One region of the Rossellomorea marisflavi genome, then DNA from elsewhere that is predicted to be linked to it. Evidence: a T-box and tRNA genes for the amino acid it is inferred to sense, from the RefSeq annotation. Region 1 holds a T-box; the other holds one or more tRNA genes.
The links. The T-box of region 1 lies ahead of K6T23_RS15435 (valine--tRNA ligase). A T-box ahead of a tRNA ligase gene usually reads a tRNA of that ligase, here a tRNA-Val.
Positions count from the first base shown of each region.

Region 1 (7,993 bases):
GTCAAAGCGGCCGCACAAAACGGCTGGATCGACGAGAAAGGCATCGTCATGGAGAAATTGGTGAGCATGAAGCGCGCAGGAGCCGACTTGATCGTCACCTATCATGCCAAAGACGCAGCAAGATGGTTATCTGAATCTTAATTGGAACGGGAGGAATGGAACGATGCGATCGTATGAAAAATCAAAGCAAGCCTTTCAGGAGGCATTAAAATTGATGCCGGGCGGAGTGAACAGTCCGGTACGTGCATTTAAATCCGTTGACATGGATCCCATTTTCATGGAACGTGGTAAGGGCTCCAAAATCTACGATATCGATGGGAATGACTACATCGATTATGTCCTTTCCTGGGGACCGCTGATCCTTGGACACGCTAACGACCGCGTAGTGGAAGCAATCAAGAAGGTAGCCGAAAATGGAACTAGCTTCGGTGCACCTACCGAGATCGAAAACGAACTGGCGAACCTCGTCATCGAGCGTGTCCCGAGTATCGAAGTCGTCCGGATGGTTTCTTCGGGTACGGAGGCGACCATGAGTGCCCTCCGCCTCGCACGCGGGTACACCGGACGCAATAAGATCCTGAAGTTTGAAGGCTGCTATCACGGCCATGGCGATTCCCTCCTTATCAAAGCGGGGTCCGGTGTCGCCACACTCGGTCTTCCAGACAGTCCTGGTGTTCCTGAAGGGATTGCGAAGAATACCATCACCGTTCCGTATAACGACCTTGACAGCATCCGCTATGCGTTCAAACAGTTCGGTGATGACATCGCCGGCGTGATCGTGGAACCTGTTGCCGGGAATATGGGGGTTGTCCCTCCGAAACCCGGTTTCCTTGAAGGACTCAGGGAAGTAACAGAGCAGTACGGCTCCCTTTTGATCTTCGATGAGGTCATGACCGGGTTCCGTGTCGGATACAACTGTGCACAAGGGTATTTTGGCGTCACACCTGACTTGACTTGCCTTGGTAAAGTCATCGGTGGAGGTCTTCCAGTCGGTGCGTACGGTGGTAAAGCGGAAATCATGGAGCAAATCGCTCCTAGCGGTCCGATCTATCAGGCGGGTACGCTTTCCGGAAACCCTCTTGCCATGACAGCTGGACTTGAGACATTGAAGCAGCTCACACCTGAGAGCTATGAGGAATTCGGACGCATTGCCGATCGACTTCAAGATGGGTTGAGCCGTCTTGCTGAGAAATATGATATCCCTCATACGATCAATCGCGCCGGCTCCATGATCGGATTGTTCTTCACCGATGAAGAAGTGTCCAATTATGAAGGAGCCAAGTCATCCGATCTTGAGATGTTCTCGAACTATTATCGTGAGATGGCCCACAATGGTGTCTTCCTCCCGCCTTCTCAGTTCGAAGGATTATTCTTGTCTACTGCACACAGTGACGAGGATATCGACAAGACCCTTGAAGCGGCAGAAGCGGCTTTCAAGAAGATTCAACAAAAGTAAGTCAGTAAAGAGTCTGGGACAACCGTGTTTCAGTCATAGATTAACCCGAACGATTTTGCGATCAGGCAAAATCGTTCGGGTTTTTTATTTGGTTCATGCACTTGACCATTTCAATGGATCCAGCGGTTGATTGGAGTGCAAGACGAAGATTTCTGCGGGAAGAGTGGCTCCCCGCAGGCATGCCGAGGAGGCTCAAGGGCTACCTGCGAAAAGTGAAGTTTTGAACGGAAATCATAAGCGGGATAAAAAATCTATACGGATTGGTATTCGTATTGAAATGGTCCCTTTTTTCGCACCCTATTTTTGATTGAAGCAGGTTTCATCCTACTTTCGTTCCATTTTCTGGCGATGGCGATTGATGCCATGTGTGAGGTGGTACAGTACTTGTAATCAGAAGATAGGGAGGCAGATACAATGGAAGGAAGCTCTACAGAAACTCAGGAATATACCATGCCGCGTATCGGTGACGATGCACCTGGATTCACGGCCGCCACGAGCAGGGGGAACGTCAGCTTGTCTGATTACAGGGGGAGGTGGGTGGTATTGTTTTCTCATCCCTCGGACTTTACCCCTGTATGCACGACAGAGTTCGTCGCATTCCAGGAGATTTACCCTGAACTGCAAAAGATGGATACCGACCTGTTGGGGCTTAGCGTGGATAGTGTATCGTCCCATATTGCTTGGATCAGAAGCATTGAGGAAAACTTCGATATAACCATCGAATTTCCCATCATTGCCGATCTGGACAGGGAGGTAGCCATGAAATATGGCATGATCATGCCTGGGGAGAGCCAGGTCGAGACGAGCCGGGCAGTCTTCGTGATCGACAGCAGTCAGACGATTCGCTCCATCATCTATTACCCTCTCACTACAGGACGCAATATGAAGGAAATCGTGCGTCTCGTCCAAGCCCTGCAGGCGACGGATGAACATGGTGTATCAACCCCTGCCGACTGGGAGCCGGGTGACAAAGTCGTGGTCTCTCCACCTGAGACACAGGAGGAGGCCGCAGAACGTGCGAATGAAGAGGGGATCGAGTATATAGACTGGTATATTTCTAAAAAATCGCTGTAGTGAAAAGTACCGTCCGCATGGCGCGGGCGGTTATTTTTTATGTAAAATTCATTCCTCATGCCACAATCCTTGAACGGTTTGGTTACATGGGATATATGGTGGTGAGTCACATTGGATGCGGGACCGTCATGATGCTTAATTTGTGGATTGATACTTAGTGAGAAGGATTCGCCTGAGGATTATGACGATCAGGAAGAGTGCATACAAGAAACTTACCATCATCAGAATTGTCACTACCAGTGGGGCATGCTGGAACCCGTAGATCAGTTTATCAAGTTCGGAAATATCCTGTGGGGTCATGGCGTCTTTGCTGAATATGAGCATTTCACTCCAATTGTCCTCCAGCATCAAGTAACTCGCTGCCCAGCCGAAGGTGAAAAAGGTGTATGAAAAAATCCCCAATGACAATATCAACTGAAAAAATAAGAATGGTTTATTCAAAAAGATCCTCCGCTCAAACTTTCATTCTTTTGTTTAAATTTACCATTATTTAATGGGAGGTGCAATCTGCTTTTTTCTGCATGGATGGAGTGTCTTGCAGCGAGAATAGGGACAAATGACTTCACTTGGCGTCATCTCAAAGAAAAGCACAAATGCCATTTCCTCTTGAACCTCTACCGTGCAATCAGTATTTATGAAAAGGAGCTTTCGGAATTTCCGGAACTTCACAAACAGTATCATATTCTTTCAGGGAAGCCCATATAGTGATAATGGCATTGTTTGTTATTTCTTTGCTTAATGAAAGGAGGAATTTCTTTGTCGCAGCAATCGAGTCTACGATTTTCCCTGGAAGAATCAATTTGGTTTAAAAAAGGACAGGAAGTTGAAGAGTTATTATCCATCTCCTTAGATCCACATATAACGATACAAGAACAAGAGCAGTATATCCTCATCAGAGGTAGCCTGGATCTATCCGGTGAATACCTTCCGTCCTCGGTGAGGGATGATGATGAAGCCTATGAGGTGGATGAAATCCTGGAGGCGAGTGGAAAGTACGTCCAGATGGTGGAAAGCCGTGAGAAAGGGGAGCTCGAGTTCATTCATTGTTTCCCGGTGGATGTAACGATCCCGAAAAACCGGATCGAGAATCTGGAAGACATCGATGTATATGTGGAAGCATTCGATTATGCCGTGCCTGAAAATGCCTGCATCAGGCTGAATGCCGACCTGACCATCACAGGGATCTTCGGTGAACAGCAGGTGCAGACGCCTGTCGAAGAAGAGCTGTATGAACCGATGTACCGTGCCGTCGACACAATGGAAGAAGTGGAGGCGGAAGAAGCAGCGGATGTGACGATGGAGACGGTCGTACCTGATTACGTTGAGGAGCCTCCTCGGGAAGAAGAATATGATGTTTTCTCCCTCTCTCCTGTCTATGATGAAGTGGAAGATGAGGAGGAGCAGGAGGAAACGGAACCTTTCGTTCTTGAAGGAAGGGTCACGCCTGAAGAGGAAGAAATCCCGGTCCAGATCCAGTATGAATCGTTCCCTGAACCCGAAGCGATGAGAAGCGAGAAGGTGTTTGAACTCCCGGAGCACGAGCTCAGTGAATCCTCAGAGGATCAGTCTTATCAGCACTACGCGCAGGAGTCGGTCCAGCCTCCGGTTCAACTTCCCGTCCAAGAGGTCATGGAGGCAGAAGAAGAGGAAGAGGAGGAATCTTCTTCAAGCTCCGAGGTCGAAGCGGCGAAAAAAACCAAAGGCAAGAAGAAGAAATATGAATCGATCTCCCTTACGGATTTCTTTGCCCGGAAGGAAGAGGAGCGGGGTGCCACGCTTCGGGTATGCATCGTCCAGGATGGGGATACCCTTGATTCCATCGCAGAGAAGTATGAACTGACGATCCCGCAGCTGCTGAGGGTGAATCAGCTTGAGGCCAATCAGGACGTGTACGGCGGTCAAGTGCTGTATATCCCGCCTGAGGAGCCCGCTTTTAGGTAAGGGTGCAAGGGAAGCCGGACTGACGCGTTAGGGTTGGTCCGGCTTTTTTAGAGTATACAGGCAGAAGGTGATTAACATGGAACAACCCCTGGAAGCATTGAGGCCCGTACTCCAGCCATATGGCGTCGAACCTTATTTTGTCGAGAGCTTCGGTAAGATCTCCAAGGTGTTTTCGAATAAAGGGACTCTTGCCGTCAAAAAACTCTCTCCTCAAAACGGGGTGGATTTCGTCCGCAACATCCAGACCCTTTTCCAAAGGGGCTATAACCGCATCGTGCCGATTTATCCTACGCTTGACGGCCGCTATGCGGTGTGGAATGAAGGCAGTCTGTTCTACGTGATGCCCTGGCTCATCAATCAGGACAGGGAAGACCGCTTCGAGAAGCATCAGAAGCTGTTCAGGGAGCTTGCCCGCCTTCATACCCTCTCCTCCCAAGACGTGAAGATCGATAAAGAAGAGAGGGAATCCCACTACGAGTTGCTTACCACACGATGGGAGAAAGAACAGCAGTTCCTCGATGAGTATATCGATACATGTGAGCGGGTCACATATATGTCGCCGTTTCAATACCATTACTGTATGTATTATAAAGATGCGTCGCAGGCGTTGAAGTTTTCGAGAAAGATGCTTGATGAGTGGTATGAGGAAACGAAGGAGCTCGAGAAAGTTCGGACGGTCATCACCCACGGGAAGGTGTCTTCCGAGCACTTCCTATATGATGACAGGGGGATGGGGTATTTTCACAACTTCGAGCAGTCCAAGGTCGCCTCCCCCTTCCATGACCTCCTCCCGTTCCTGTCAAGGACGCTGAAGACGTATCCGAAGTATTATGAAGAATGCGTGGAATGGCTCACGACCTATTTTCATCATTTTGCCGTCCGGAATGAGGAGCGACAGCTGTTCATGAGCTATCTTGCCTATCCGAGCTCCGTGATCGCCGTGGTGGAGAAATATTTCCATACCCCGAAGCATAAACGCAATGAGCGCAAATCACTGAAGAAGCTTCAGCGTCACTATTGGCTTCTGAAAAATACAGAGTACGTGGTCATGCGGCTGGATGAAATGGAACGGCAGAAAAAAGAAGCAGAAGAAGCATCCTCTTCATAAGAAACGCCCCGGACAGGATCCGGGGCTTTGTTTTTATATCCAGTCGAAATAGATGGCAGCGGCTATCGCAAGGAAGAGGGTCAGTAAAAGGACGTCGAACGTGGATGGGATCAGGATCGTCCGTATCCCTTGGAATATGGTGAAGGGGACGATGAATTGCTTACATATGGCGCGGGTGTTCCTCAGCCAGGGGGGCTGGGTATGGGAGCTGAATTTCTTCATACCGGTCACTCTCTTTCCTGGGTGATTTCACTACTTTATCCTATGAAGGGGGAGGGAAATGGTGTCAGACGGGCCTTCTGATGAATATTTTACGGCGAAATGGGCGATAATGATTGACGAACCTGAATCAAATCTTATACTATAATAAATAACTATATAACATGTAAATGCAATGAACAGGAAGAGTACGTTGAACCTGGCATTCAGAGAGGGAGGCATAAGCTGAGAGTCTTCCATGCCAAGACAATGGAATGTCGCCTGAGAGCAGTTCCCGTGAACTTTTAGTAGTGGGAACCGGTGAAAAGCCGTTATGGGTCTTTGAGAGCCTGGGGAAACCCGGGAATTAAGGTGGTACCGCGAATGAGAGATCCTTCGTCCTTTTTTATAGGACGGGGGATCTTTTTATGTGTATCAAAGGCCCGCATGCATGCACGAAATGGAGGAAAACCAATGGAAAATCAAGAATTATCAATGCCGACAAAATATGATCCGAAGGCGATCGAGGATGGCCGCTACAAGTGGTGGATCGATGGGAAGTTCTTTGAAGCGACACCTGATGAAGGAAAAGAACCTTACAGCATCGTCATCCCGCCTCCGAACGTAACCGGAAAGCTTCACCTTGGTCATGCGTGGGATACGACACTTCAAGACATTCTGACTCGCATGAAGCGTATGCAGGGCTACGACGTCCTCTGGCTACCGGGGATGGACCACGCGGGGATCGCGACACAGGCAAAAGTAGATGAGAAGCTGCGAAATCAGGGCATCTCACGCTATGACCTCGGCCGTGAAAAGTTCGTGGAGGAAACATGGAACTGGAAAGAAGAATATGCTTCCCATATCCGCGAGCAGTGGGCGAAGGTCGGTCTCGGACTCGATTACAGCCGTGAGCGCTTCACCCTTGATGAAGGATTATCCGATGCCGTACGTAAAGTATTCGTCGACCTTTACAACAAAGGGCTCATTTATCGCGGTGAATACATCATTAACTGGGACCCGGCAACGAAAACGGCCCTTTCGGATATCGAGGTTATCCACCAGGACGTTCAAGGTGCCTTCTACCACATGCGTTACCCATTGAGCGACGGTTCCGGTCATATCGAAATCGCCACGACGCGTCCTGAGACGATGCTCGGTGACACAGCCGTTGCCGTTCACCCTGAAGATGACCGCTACAAGCATCTCATCGGTAAAACCGTGATCCTTCCGATCACAGGGCGTGAGATCCCGATCGTCGGAGACGACTATGTGGACATGGAATTCGGTTCGGGTGCAGTGAAGATCACACCTGCCCATGACCCGAATGACTTCGAAATCGGCAACCGCCATGACCTGCAGCGCATTCTCGTGATGCATGAAGACGGGTCCATGAACGAAAAAGCCGGCAAGTACTCTGGTATGGACCGTTTCGACTGCCGTAAGCAAATTGTGAAAGATCTCCAGGAAGACGGCGTCCTCTTCAAAATCGAAGAGCATCTTCACTCTGTCGGTCATTCTGAGCGAAGCGGAGCCGTTGTTGAACCGTACCTGTCCACACAATGGTTCGTGAAAATGGATCCCCTTGCCCAGAAAGCCGTGACGCTTCAGGACGGGGAAGAGAAGGTGAATTTCGTTCCGGACCGCTTCGAAACGAGCTACCTTCGCTGGATGGAGAATACGCGTGATTGGTGTATTTCCCGTCAACTATGGTGGGGTCACCGCATCCCGGCTTGGTACCATAAGGAAACAGGAGAGATCCACGTTGCCCATGAAGCACCTGAAGATCTTGAAAACTGGGTGCAGGAGGAAGATGTCCTGGATACATGGTTCAGCTCGGCGCTATGGCCGTTCTCTACAATGGGATGGCCGGATCTTGAAGCAGAGGACTTCAAACGCTACTATCCGACCAATACCCTCGTGACGGGCTATGACATCATCGGATTCTGGGTATCCCGCATGATCTTCCAGGGACTTGAATTCACGAATGAACGCCCATTCAAAGACGTATTGATCCACGGTCTCGTGCGCGATGCCGATGGCCGCAAGATGAGTAAATCCCTCGGAAACGGCGTCGATCCCATGGATGTCATCGAGAAATACGGAGCCGATGCCCTGCGCTACTTCCTTTCGACAGGAAGCTCGCCTGGTCAGGATCTGAGATTCTCCTTCGAAAAGGTGGAATCCGTTTGGAACTTTGCCAACAAGATCTGGAA
Region 1 covers NZ_CP081870.1:2,941,044-2,949,036, reverse strand. The annotation lists gene hemB (porphobilinogen synthase) at 1-141, shown strand, start outside; gene hemL (glutamate-1-semialdehyde 2,1-aminomutase) at 164-1,456, shown strand; gene K6T23_RS15460 (peroxiredoxin) at 1,871-2,530, shown strand; gene K6T23_RS15455 (DUF4306 domain-containing protein) at 2,666-2,938, opposite strand; gene spoVID (stage VI sporulation protein D) at 3,287-4,471, shown strand; gene ysxE (spore coat protein YsxE) at 4,548-5,579, shown strand; gene K6T23_RS15440 (hypothetical protein) at 5,613-5,801, opposite strand; T-box leader at 5,965-6,184, shown strand; gene K6T23_RS15435 (valine--tRNA ligase) at 6,252-7,993, shown strand, end outside.

Region 2 (7,993 bases), 250 kb from region 1:
AAGTCTGACGGAGCAACGCCGCGTGAGTGAAGAAGGTTTTCGGATCGTAAAACTCTGTTGTTAGGGAAGAACAAGTGCCGTTCGAATAGGGCGGCGCCTTGACGGTACCTAACCAGAAAGCCACGGCTAACTACGTGCCAGCAGCCGCGGTAATACGTAGGTGGCAAGCGTTGTCCGGAATTATTGGGCGTAAAGCGCGCGCAGGTGGTTTCTTAAGTCTGATGTGAAAGCCCACGGCTCAACCGTGGAGGGTCATTGGAAACTGGGGAACTTGAGTGCAGAAGAGGAAAGTGGAATTCCAAGTGTAGCGGTGAAATGCGTAGATATTTGGAGGAACACCAGTGGCGAAGGCGACTTTCTGGTCTGTAACTGACACTGAGGCGCGAAAGCGTGGGGAGCAAACAGGATTAGATACCCTGGTAGTCCACGCCGTAAACGATGAGTGCTAAGTGTTAGAGGGTTTCCGCCCTTTAGTGCTGCAGCTAACGCATTAAGCACTCCGCCTGGGGAGTACGGTCGCAAGACTGAAACTCAAAGGAATTGACGGGGGCCCGCACAAGCGGTGGAGCATGTGGTTTAATTCGAAGCAACGCGAAGAACCTTACCAGGTCTTGACATCCTCTGACAACCCTAGAGATAGGGCTTTCCCCTTCGGGGGACAGAGTGACAGGTGGTGCATGGTTGTCGTCAGCTCGTGTCGTGAGATGTTGGGTTAAGTCCCGCAACGAGCGCAACCCTTGATCTTAGTTGCCAGCATTCAGTTGGGCACTCTAAGATGACTGCCGGTGACAAACCGGAGGAAGGTGGGGATGACGTCAAATCATCATGCCCCTTATGACCTGGGCTACACACGTGCTACAATGGACGGTACAAAGGGCTGCAAGACCGCGAGGTTTAGCCAATCCCATAAAACCGTTCTCAGTTCGGATTGTAGGCTGCAACTCGCCTACATGAAGCTGGAATCGCTAGTAATCGCGGATCAGCATGCCGCGGTGAATACGTTCCCGGGCCTTGTACACACCGCCCGTCACACCACGAGAGTTTGTAACACCCGAAGTCGGTGAGGTAACCTTTTGGAGCCAGCCGCCTAAGGTGGGACAGATGATTGGGGTGAAGTCGTAACAAGGTAGCCGTATCGGAAGGTGCGGCTGGATCACCTCCTTTCTAAGGAAGATTTACTTAAAACGTTTGACGACGTCGAAGTTTTGTTCAGTTTTGATGGTTTAAATCCATCTTCTATATTGTTCTTTGAAAACTAGATAAAGTTTTATTGATAGTCAAGAAATTACCGAGTATCGCCATTTTAGGTTTTTAACCAATTCGGTTAAGTTAATAAGGGCGCACGGTGGATGCCTTGGCACTAGGAGCCGACGAAGGACGGGACTAACACCGATATGCTTCGGGGAGCTGTAAGTGAGCTGATCCGAAGATTTCCGAATGGGGGAACCCACTGTTCGTAATGGAACAGTATCCTTGCTTGAATACATAGAGCATGGAAGGCAGACCCAGGGAACTGAAACATCTAAGTACCTGGAGGAAGAGAAAGCAAATGCGATTCCCTGAGTAGCGGCGAGCGAAACGGGATTAGCCCAAACCAAGAGGCTTGCCTCTTGGGGTTGTAGGACACTCTATACGGAGTTACAAAGGAACGGGGTAGACGAAGAAGTCTGGAAAGGCTCGTCAAAGAAGGTAACAACCCTGTAGTCGAAACTTCGTTCCCTCTTGAGTGGATCCTGAGTACGGCGGGACACGTGAAATCCCGTCGGAAGCTGGGAGGACCATCTCCCAAGGCTAAATACTCCCTAGTGACCGATAGTGAACCAGTACCGTGAGGGAAAGGTGAAAAGCACCCCGGAAGGGGAGTGAAATAGAACCTGAAACCGTGTGCCTACAAGTAGTCAGAGCCCGTTAACGGGTGATGGCGTGCCTTTTGTAGAATGAACCGGCGAGTTACGATCCCATGCAAGGTTAAGTTGAGAAGACGGAGCCGCAGCGAAAGCGAGTCTGAATAGGGCGAATGAGTATGTGGTCGTAGACCCGAAACCAGGTGATCTACCCATGTCCAGGATGAAGTCCAGGTAACACTGGATGGAGGTCCGAACCCACGCACGTTGAAAAGTGCGGGGATGAGGTGTGGGTAGCGGAGAAATTCCAATCGAACCTGGAGATAGCTGGTTCTCTCCGAAATAGCTTTAGGGCTAGCCTCATGTTGTAAGAGTCTTGGAGGTAGAGCACTGTTTGGACTAGGGGCCCTCATCGGGTTACCGAATTCAGACAAACTCCGAATGCCAAAGACTTATCCATGGGAGTCAGACTGCGAGTGATAAGATCCGTAGTCGAAAGGGAAACAGCCCAGACCACCAGCTAAGGTCCCAAAGTATACGTTAAGTGGAAAAGGATGTGGAGTTGCTTAGACAACCAGGATGTTGGCTTAGAAGCAGCCACCATTTAAAGAGTGCGTAATAGCTCACTGGTCGAGTGACTCTGCGCCGAAAATGTACCGGGGCTAAACGTATCACCGAAGCTGTGGATTGACACCGTTTGGTGTCAGTGGTAGGAGAGCGTTCTAAGGACTGCGAAGCTAGACCGTAAGGACTGGTGGAGTGCTTAGAAGTGAGAATGCCGGTATGAGTAGCGAAAGATGGGTGAGAATCCCATCCACCGAATGCCTAAGGTTTCCTGAGGAAGGCTCGTCCGCTCAGGGTTAGTCGGGACCTAAGTCGAGGCCGATAGGCGTAGACGATGGACAACAGGTTGATATTCCTGTACCACCTTTCTTCCATTTGAGCAATGGGGGGACGCAGGAGGATAGGGTAAGCGCACTGCTGGATATGTGCGTCTAAGCAGTTAGGCTGATGATGAGGCAAATCCCATCATCGTGAAGGCTGAGCTGTGATAGCGAGCGAATTATAGTAGCGAAGTTCCTGATTCCACACTGCCAAGAAAAGCCTCTAGCGAGGAAGATGGTGCCCGTACCGCAAACCGACACAGGTAGGCGAGGAGAGAATCCTAAGGTGAGCGAGAGAACTCTCGTTAAGGAACTCGGCAAAATGACCCCGTAACTTCGGGAGAAGGGGTGCTCTGGTAGGGTGCAAGCCCGAGAGAGCCGCAGTGAATAGGCCCAGGCGACTGTTTAGCAAAAACACAGGTCTCTGCGAAGCCGTAAGGCGAAGTATAGGGGCTGACGCCTGCCCGGTGCTGGAAGGTTAAGAGGAGTGCTTAGCGCAAGCGAAGGTGCGAATCGAAGCCCCAGTAAACGGCGGCCGTAACTATAACGGTCCTAAGGTAGCGAAATTCCTTGTCGGGTAAGTTCCGACCCGCACGAAAGGCGTAACGATCTGGGCACTGTCTCAACGAGAGACTCGGTGAAATTATAGTACCTGTGAAGATGCAGGTTACCCGCGACAGGACGGAAAGACCCCGTGGAGCTTTACTGTAGCCTGATATTGAATTTTGGCACAGCTTGTACAGGATAGGTAGGAGCCTTGGAAGCCGGAGCGCTAGCTTCGGTGGAGGCGTCGGTGGGATACTACCCTGGCTGTGTTGACATTCTAACCCGCGCCCCTTATCGGGGTGGGAGACAGTGTCAGGTGGGCAGTTTGACTGGGGCGGTCGCCTCCTAAAGAGTAACGGAGGCGCCCAAAGGTTCCCTCAGAATGGTTGGAAATCATTCGCAGAGTGTAAAGGCACAAGGGAGCTTGACTGCGAGACCTACAAGTCGAGCAGGGACGAAAGTCGGGCTTAGTGATCCGGTGGTTCCGCATGGAAGGGCCATCGCTCAACGGATAAAAGCTACCCCGGGGATAACAGGCTTATCTCCCCCAAGAGTCCACATCGACGGGGAGGTTTGGCACCTCGATGTCGGCTCATCGCATCCTGGGGCTGTAGTCGGTCCCAAGGGTTGGGCTGTTCGCCCATTAAAGCGGTACGCGAGCTGGGTTCAGAACGTCGTGAGACAGTTCGGTCCCTATCCGTCGTGGGCGCAGGAAATTTGAGAGGAGCTGTCCTTAGTACGAGAGGACCGGGATGGACGCACCGCTGGTGTACCAGTTGTCTTGCCAAAGGCATCGCTGGGTAGCTATGTGCGGAAGGGATAAGTGCTGAAAGCATCTAAGCATGAAGCCCCCCTCGAGATGAGATTTCCCATCACTTTATGTGAGTAAGATCCCTGAAAGATGATCAGGTAGATAGGTCAGAGGTGGAAGTGTGGCGACACATGGAGCTGACTGATACTAATCGATCGAGGACTTAACCAAAGTAAGACGAAGGAGGCGCTTCGCGTCTCCCGGACTGGACGATACGCCGGTAATGATTGACTATCAACCCTTTATCTAGTTTTGAAAGAACAATTCTTTCAATGGAATACCTGTCTGGTGACATTGGCGAAGAGGTCACACCCGTTCCCATGCCGAACACGGAAGTTAAGCTCTTCAGCGCCGATGGTAGTTGGGGGATCTCCCCCTGTGAGAGTAGGACGTCGCCAGGCGGTACATACGGAGGATTAGCTCAGCTGGGAGAGCATCTGCCTTACAAGCAGAGGGTCGGCGGTTCGATCCCGTCATCCTCCACCATAGTTTTTTCACGAAGCGTTAGCGAAGTGAAAATAACGTACCATAAAGAAGCTTTAACCTTTGCAATGTAGCTAAGGCAAAGCAAAAAGAATACACCATACACCTTGCCGGTGTAGCTCAACTGGTAGAGCAACTGACTTGTAATCAGTAGGTTGGGGGTTCAAGTCCTCTTGCCGGCACCACTTTTTTATGTTCTTTTGTATTTTCTTATGGGTATTTGTCCATTATAGAAAAGCAGCACGAGCCATTAGCTCAGTTGGTAGAGCATCTGACTTTTAATCAGAGGGTCGAAGGTTCGAATCCTTCATGGCTCACCATTTATATCATGCGGGTGTGGCGGAATTGGCAGACGCACCAGACTTAGGATCTGGCGCCGCAAGGCGTGGGGGTTCAAGTCCCTTCACCCGCACCATATGCGGAAGTAGTTCAGTGGTAGAACACCACCTTGCCAAGGTGGGGGTCGCGGGTTCGAATCCCGTCTTCCGCTCCATAATTGCCCTAGCCGGGGTGGCGGAACTGGCAGACGCACAGGACTTAAAATCCTGCGGTAGGTGACTACCGTACCGGTTCGATTCCGGTCCTCGGCACCAGTGAATTTCATATATGCGCCCGTAGCTCAATTGGATAGAGCGTTTGACTACGGATCAAAAGGTTAGGGGTTCGACTCCTCTCGGGCGCGCCATGATCGGGAAGTAGCTCAGCTTGGTAGAGCACTTGGTTTGGGACCAAGGGGTCGCAGGTTCGAATCCTGTCTTCCCGACCACTTTCTTTGGGGCCTTAGCTCAGCTGGGAGAGCGCCTGCTTTGCACGCAGGAGGTCAGCGGTTCGATCCCGCTAGGCTCCACCATTTATAATGTTAGAGAACCAGGAAATACTCGTTTTACGAGGCGGTGTAGCTCAGCTGGCTAGAGCGTACGGTTCATACCCGTGAGGTCGGGGGTTCGATCCCCTCCGCCGCTACCACTAGGGACCTTTAGCTCAGTTGGTTAGAGCAGACGGCTCATAACCGTCCGGTCGTAGGTTCGAGTCCTACAAGGTCCACCATAGTTCTCACCATACGGAGGAATACCCAAGTCCGGCTGAAGGGATCGGTCTTGAAAACCGACAGGGGTGTCAAAGCCCGCGGGGGTTCGAATCCCCCTTCCTCCTCCATATTTTTCATCTTTTATCGTCGCGGGGTGGAGCAGTTCGGTAGCTCGTCGGGCTCATAACCCGAAGGTCGCAGGTTCAAATCCTGTCCCCGCAATACCATCTTGATCCGTTAGGATCGGGATGTAGTGACTGCAATACATAAGTAATGATCTTTACTTTCGCTAGCGCGAATACTATTGATAGCTATTTTGCTATCGCAGTACATTGATCTTAATTTTCGCTAGCGCGAAAAAAAGTTGGTCCGGTAGTTCAGTTGGTTAGAATGCCTGCCTGTCACGCAGGAGGTCGCGGGTTCGAGTCCCGTCCGGACCGCCATTTATATTTTATTTAGATGCGGCTCAGTAGCTCAGTTGGTAGAGCAATGGACTGAAAATCCATGTGTCGGCAGTTCGATTCTGTCCTGAGCCACCATATGATTGTGGCGGTTGTGGCGAAGTGGTTAACGCACCGGATTGTGGTTCCGGCATTCGTGGGTTCGATTCCCATCAGTCGCCCCATTTTTTTTGCGGGTGTAGTTTAATGGTAAAACCTCAGCCTTCCAAGCTGATGTCGTGGGTTCGATTCCCATCACCCGCTCCATTTTTATTTGTGGGCCTATAGCTCAGCTGGTTAGAGCGCACGCCTGATAAGCGTGAGGTCGGTGGTTCGAGTCCACTTAGGCCCACCATTTTTCATTGTTCCGCAGTAGCTCAGTGGTAGAGCTATCGGCTGTTAACCGATCGGTCGCAAGTTCGAGTCTTGCCTGCGGAGCCAATATGGGGAAGTACTCAAGTGGCTGAAGAGGCGCCCCTGCTAAGGGTGTAGGTCGGGCAACCGGCGCGAGGGTTCAAATCCCTCCTTCTCCGCCATAAAGCGGCCCATTGGTCAAGCGGTTAAGACACCGCCCTTTCACGGCGGTAACACGGGTTCGAATCCCGTATGGGTCATAATACGAAAAAGATGTGTCGAGGCAATCTTCGACACATCTTTTTTTTTGCATGGATTGGCATTGATTTCTATATCTGACTTGTTTTCAACTTGTAATGTGTTTAAAATTTTTAAAATATTTCGACAAATAACGACAAATAAAAGGATATAAATGGGATGAAAACCTTGTCATTCGAGGGTTTCATCCTTTTTATGGTGTTTTTCGTGGTGAGCTAACAAATATTGTCGCAAATGGGAGATGATGAAATGAAGGAATTCTTATATGATGAAAGAAATAAGTAAGGAGATTGATGATGGTAGGTGAGGATATGGACACGTTGTCCCTAACAGATTATGACGTTTTTTTGTTTCATGAAGGGAATATGCAGCATGCCTATCGTTTTATGGGGTGCCATGTGAAAGCAGGCATTTCAACTGATTTTTGCGTTTGGGCTCCCGAGGCAAGATCGATTTCAGTGGTTGGTTCTTTCAATAACTGGAACGGAAGGGGATTTGAGCTTAAGAGGATCAATCAGGAAGGTGTATGGATGATCCGGGTTGATGAAGACTTGACCGGCTCAACGTATAAATATGAGATTGTGACTGCTTCAGGAGAACGTAGGATGAAAGCTGATCCATATGGATTCTCCTCTGAAGTCAGACCGCGAACTGCAAGTGTGGTGTACGACCTTGAAGGGTTTAAGTGGAGCGATCGCGATTGGATGAAGGTGAAAGAGAAACATAATCGATTTGATCAACCAATGTTCATATATGAAGTCCATTTGGGAACATGGAAAAAGAAGAGGGATGGCAGTTTTCTTACCTATTCAGAGCTCGCGGATGAACTGATTCCGCATGTGAAGGAACACGGCTTCACCCATATTGAAATCCTGCCGGTGACCGAGCATCCATTCGATCGTTCGTGGGGCTATCAGGGGACAGGCTATTATGCTCCCACAAGCAGATATGGTTCACCCCATGAGTTCATGGCGTTTGTGAATGAATGCCATGCTCATCAAATAGGCGTCATCATGGATTGGGTACCCGGTCATTTTTGCAAGGATGCCCATGGACTGTATCAATTCGACGGATCCTTCGCCTATGAATATGCCAGGGATAGTGACCGTGAGAATCATACATGGGGTACGGTCAACTTCGACCTCGCAAAAGGAGAAGTAAGGAGCTTTCTCCTATCCAATGCCCGTTTCTGGATGGAGAAGTACCACATCGACGGCTTCAGGGTCGACGCCGTTGCGAACATCATTTACTGGGCGAATCAGGGGGAGTCGGCTGCGAATGAGGGGGCACTGGAATTCCTTAAACGGTTGAACACATCCGTGTTTGAGTTTGACCCTGCCTTTCTG
Region 2 covers NZ_CP081870.1:3,194,074-3,202,066, reverse strand. The annotation lists rRNA gene K6T23_RS16765 (16S ribosomal RNA) at 1-1,164, shown strand, start outside; rRNA gene K6T23_RS16760 (23S ribosomal RNA) at 1,323-4,256, shown strand; rRNA gene rrf (5S ribosomal RNA) at 4,370-4,486, shown strand; tRNA gene K6T23_RS16750 (tRNA-Val) at 4,496-4,571, shown strand; tRNA gene K6T23_RS16745 (tRNA-Thr) at 4,678-4,753, shown strand; tRNA gene K6T23_RS16740 (tRNA-Lys) at 4,813-4,888, shown strand; tRNA gene K6T23_RS16735 (tRNA-Leu) at 4,899-4,983, shown strand; tRNA gene K6T23_RS16730 (tRNA-Gly) at 4,987-5,061, shown strand; tRNA gene K6T23_RS16725 (tRNA-Leu) at 5,073-5,161, shown strand; tRNA gene K6T23_RS16720 (tRNA-Arg) at 5,177-5,253, shown strand; tRNA gene K6T23_RS16715 (tRNA-Pro) at 5,258-5,334, shown strand; tRNA gene K6T23_RS16710 (tRNA-Ala) at 5,343-5,418, shown strand; tRNA gene K6T23_RS16705 (tRNA-Met) at 5,458-5,534, shown strand; tRNA gene K6T23_RS16700 (tRNA-Ile) at 5,539-5,615, shown strand; tRNA gene K6T23_RS16695 (tRNA-Ser) at 5,631-5,723, shown strand; tRNA gene K6T23_RS16690 (tRNA-Met) at 5,744-5,817, shown strand; tRNA gene K6T23_RS16685 (tRNA-Asp) at 5,962-6,038, shown strand; tRNA gene K6T23_RS16680 (tRNA-Phe) at 6,059-6,134, shown strand; tRNA gene K6T23_RS16675 (tRNA-His) at 6,145-6,220, shown strand; tRNA gene K6T23_RS16670 (tRNA-Gly) at 6,229-6,302, shown strand; tRNA gene K6T23_RS16665 (tRNA-Ile) at 6,314-6,390, shown strand; tRNA gene K6T23_RS16660 (tRNA-Asn) at 6,402-6,476, shown strand; tRNA gene K6T23_RS16655 (tRNA-Ser) at 6,481-6,571, shown strand; tRNA gene K6T23_RS16650 (tRNA-Glu) at 6,578-6,649, shown strand; gene glgB (1,4-alpha-glucan branching enzyme) at 6,959-7,993, shown strand, end outside.
Region 2: it has a tRNA-Val gene. The T-box ahead of K6T23_RS15435 (valine--tRNA ligase) is inferred to sense a tRNA for this amino acid. The anticodon was not compared.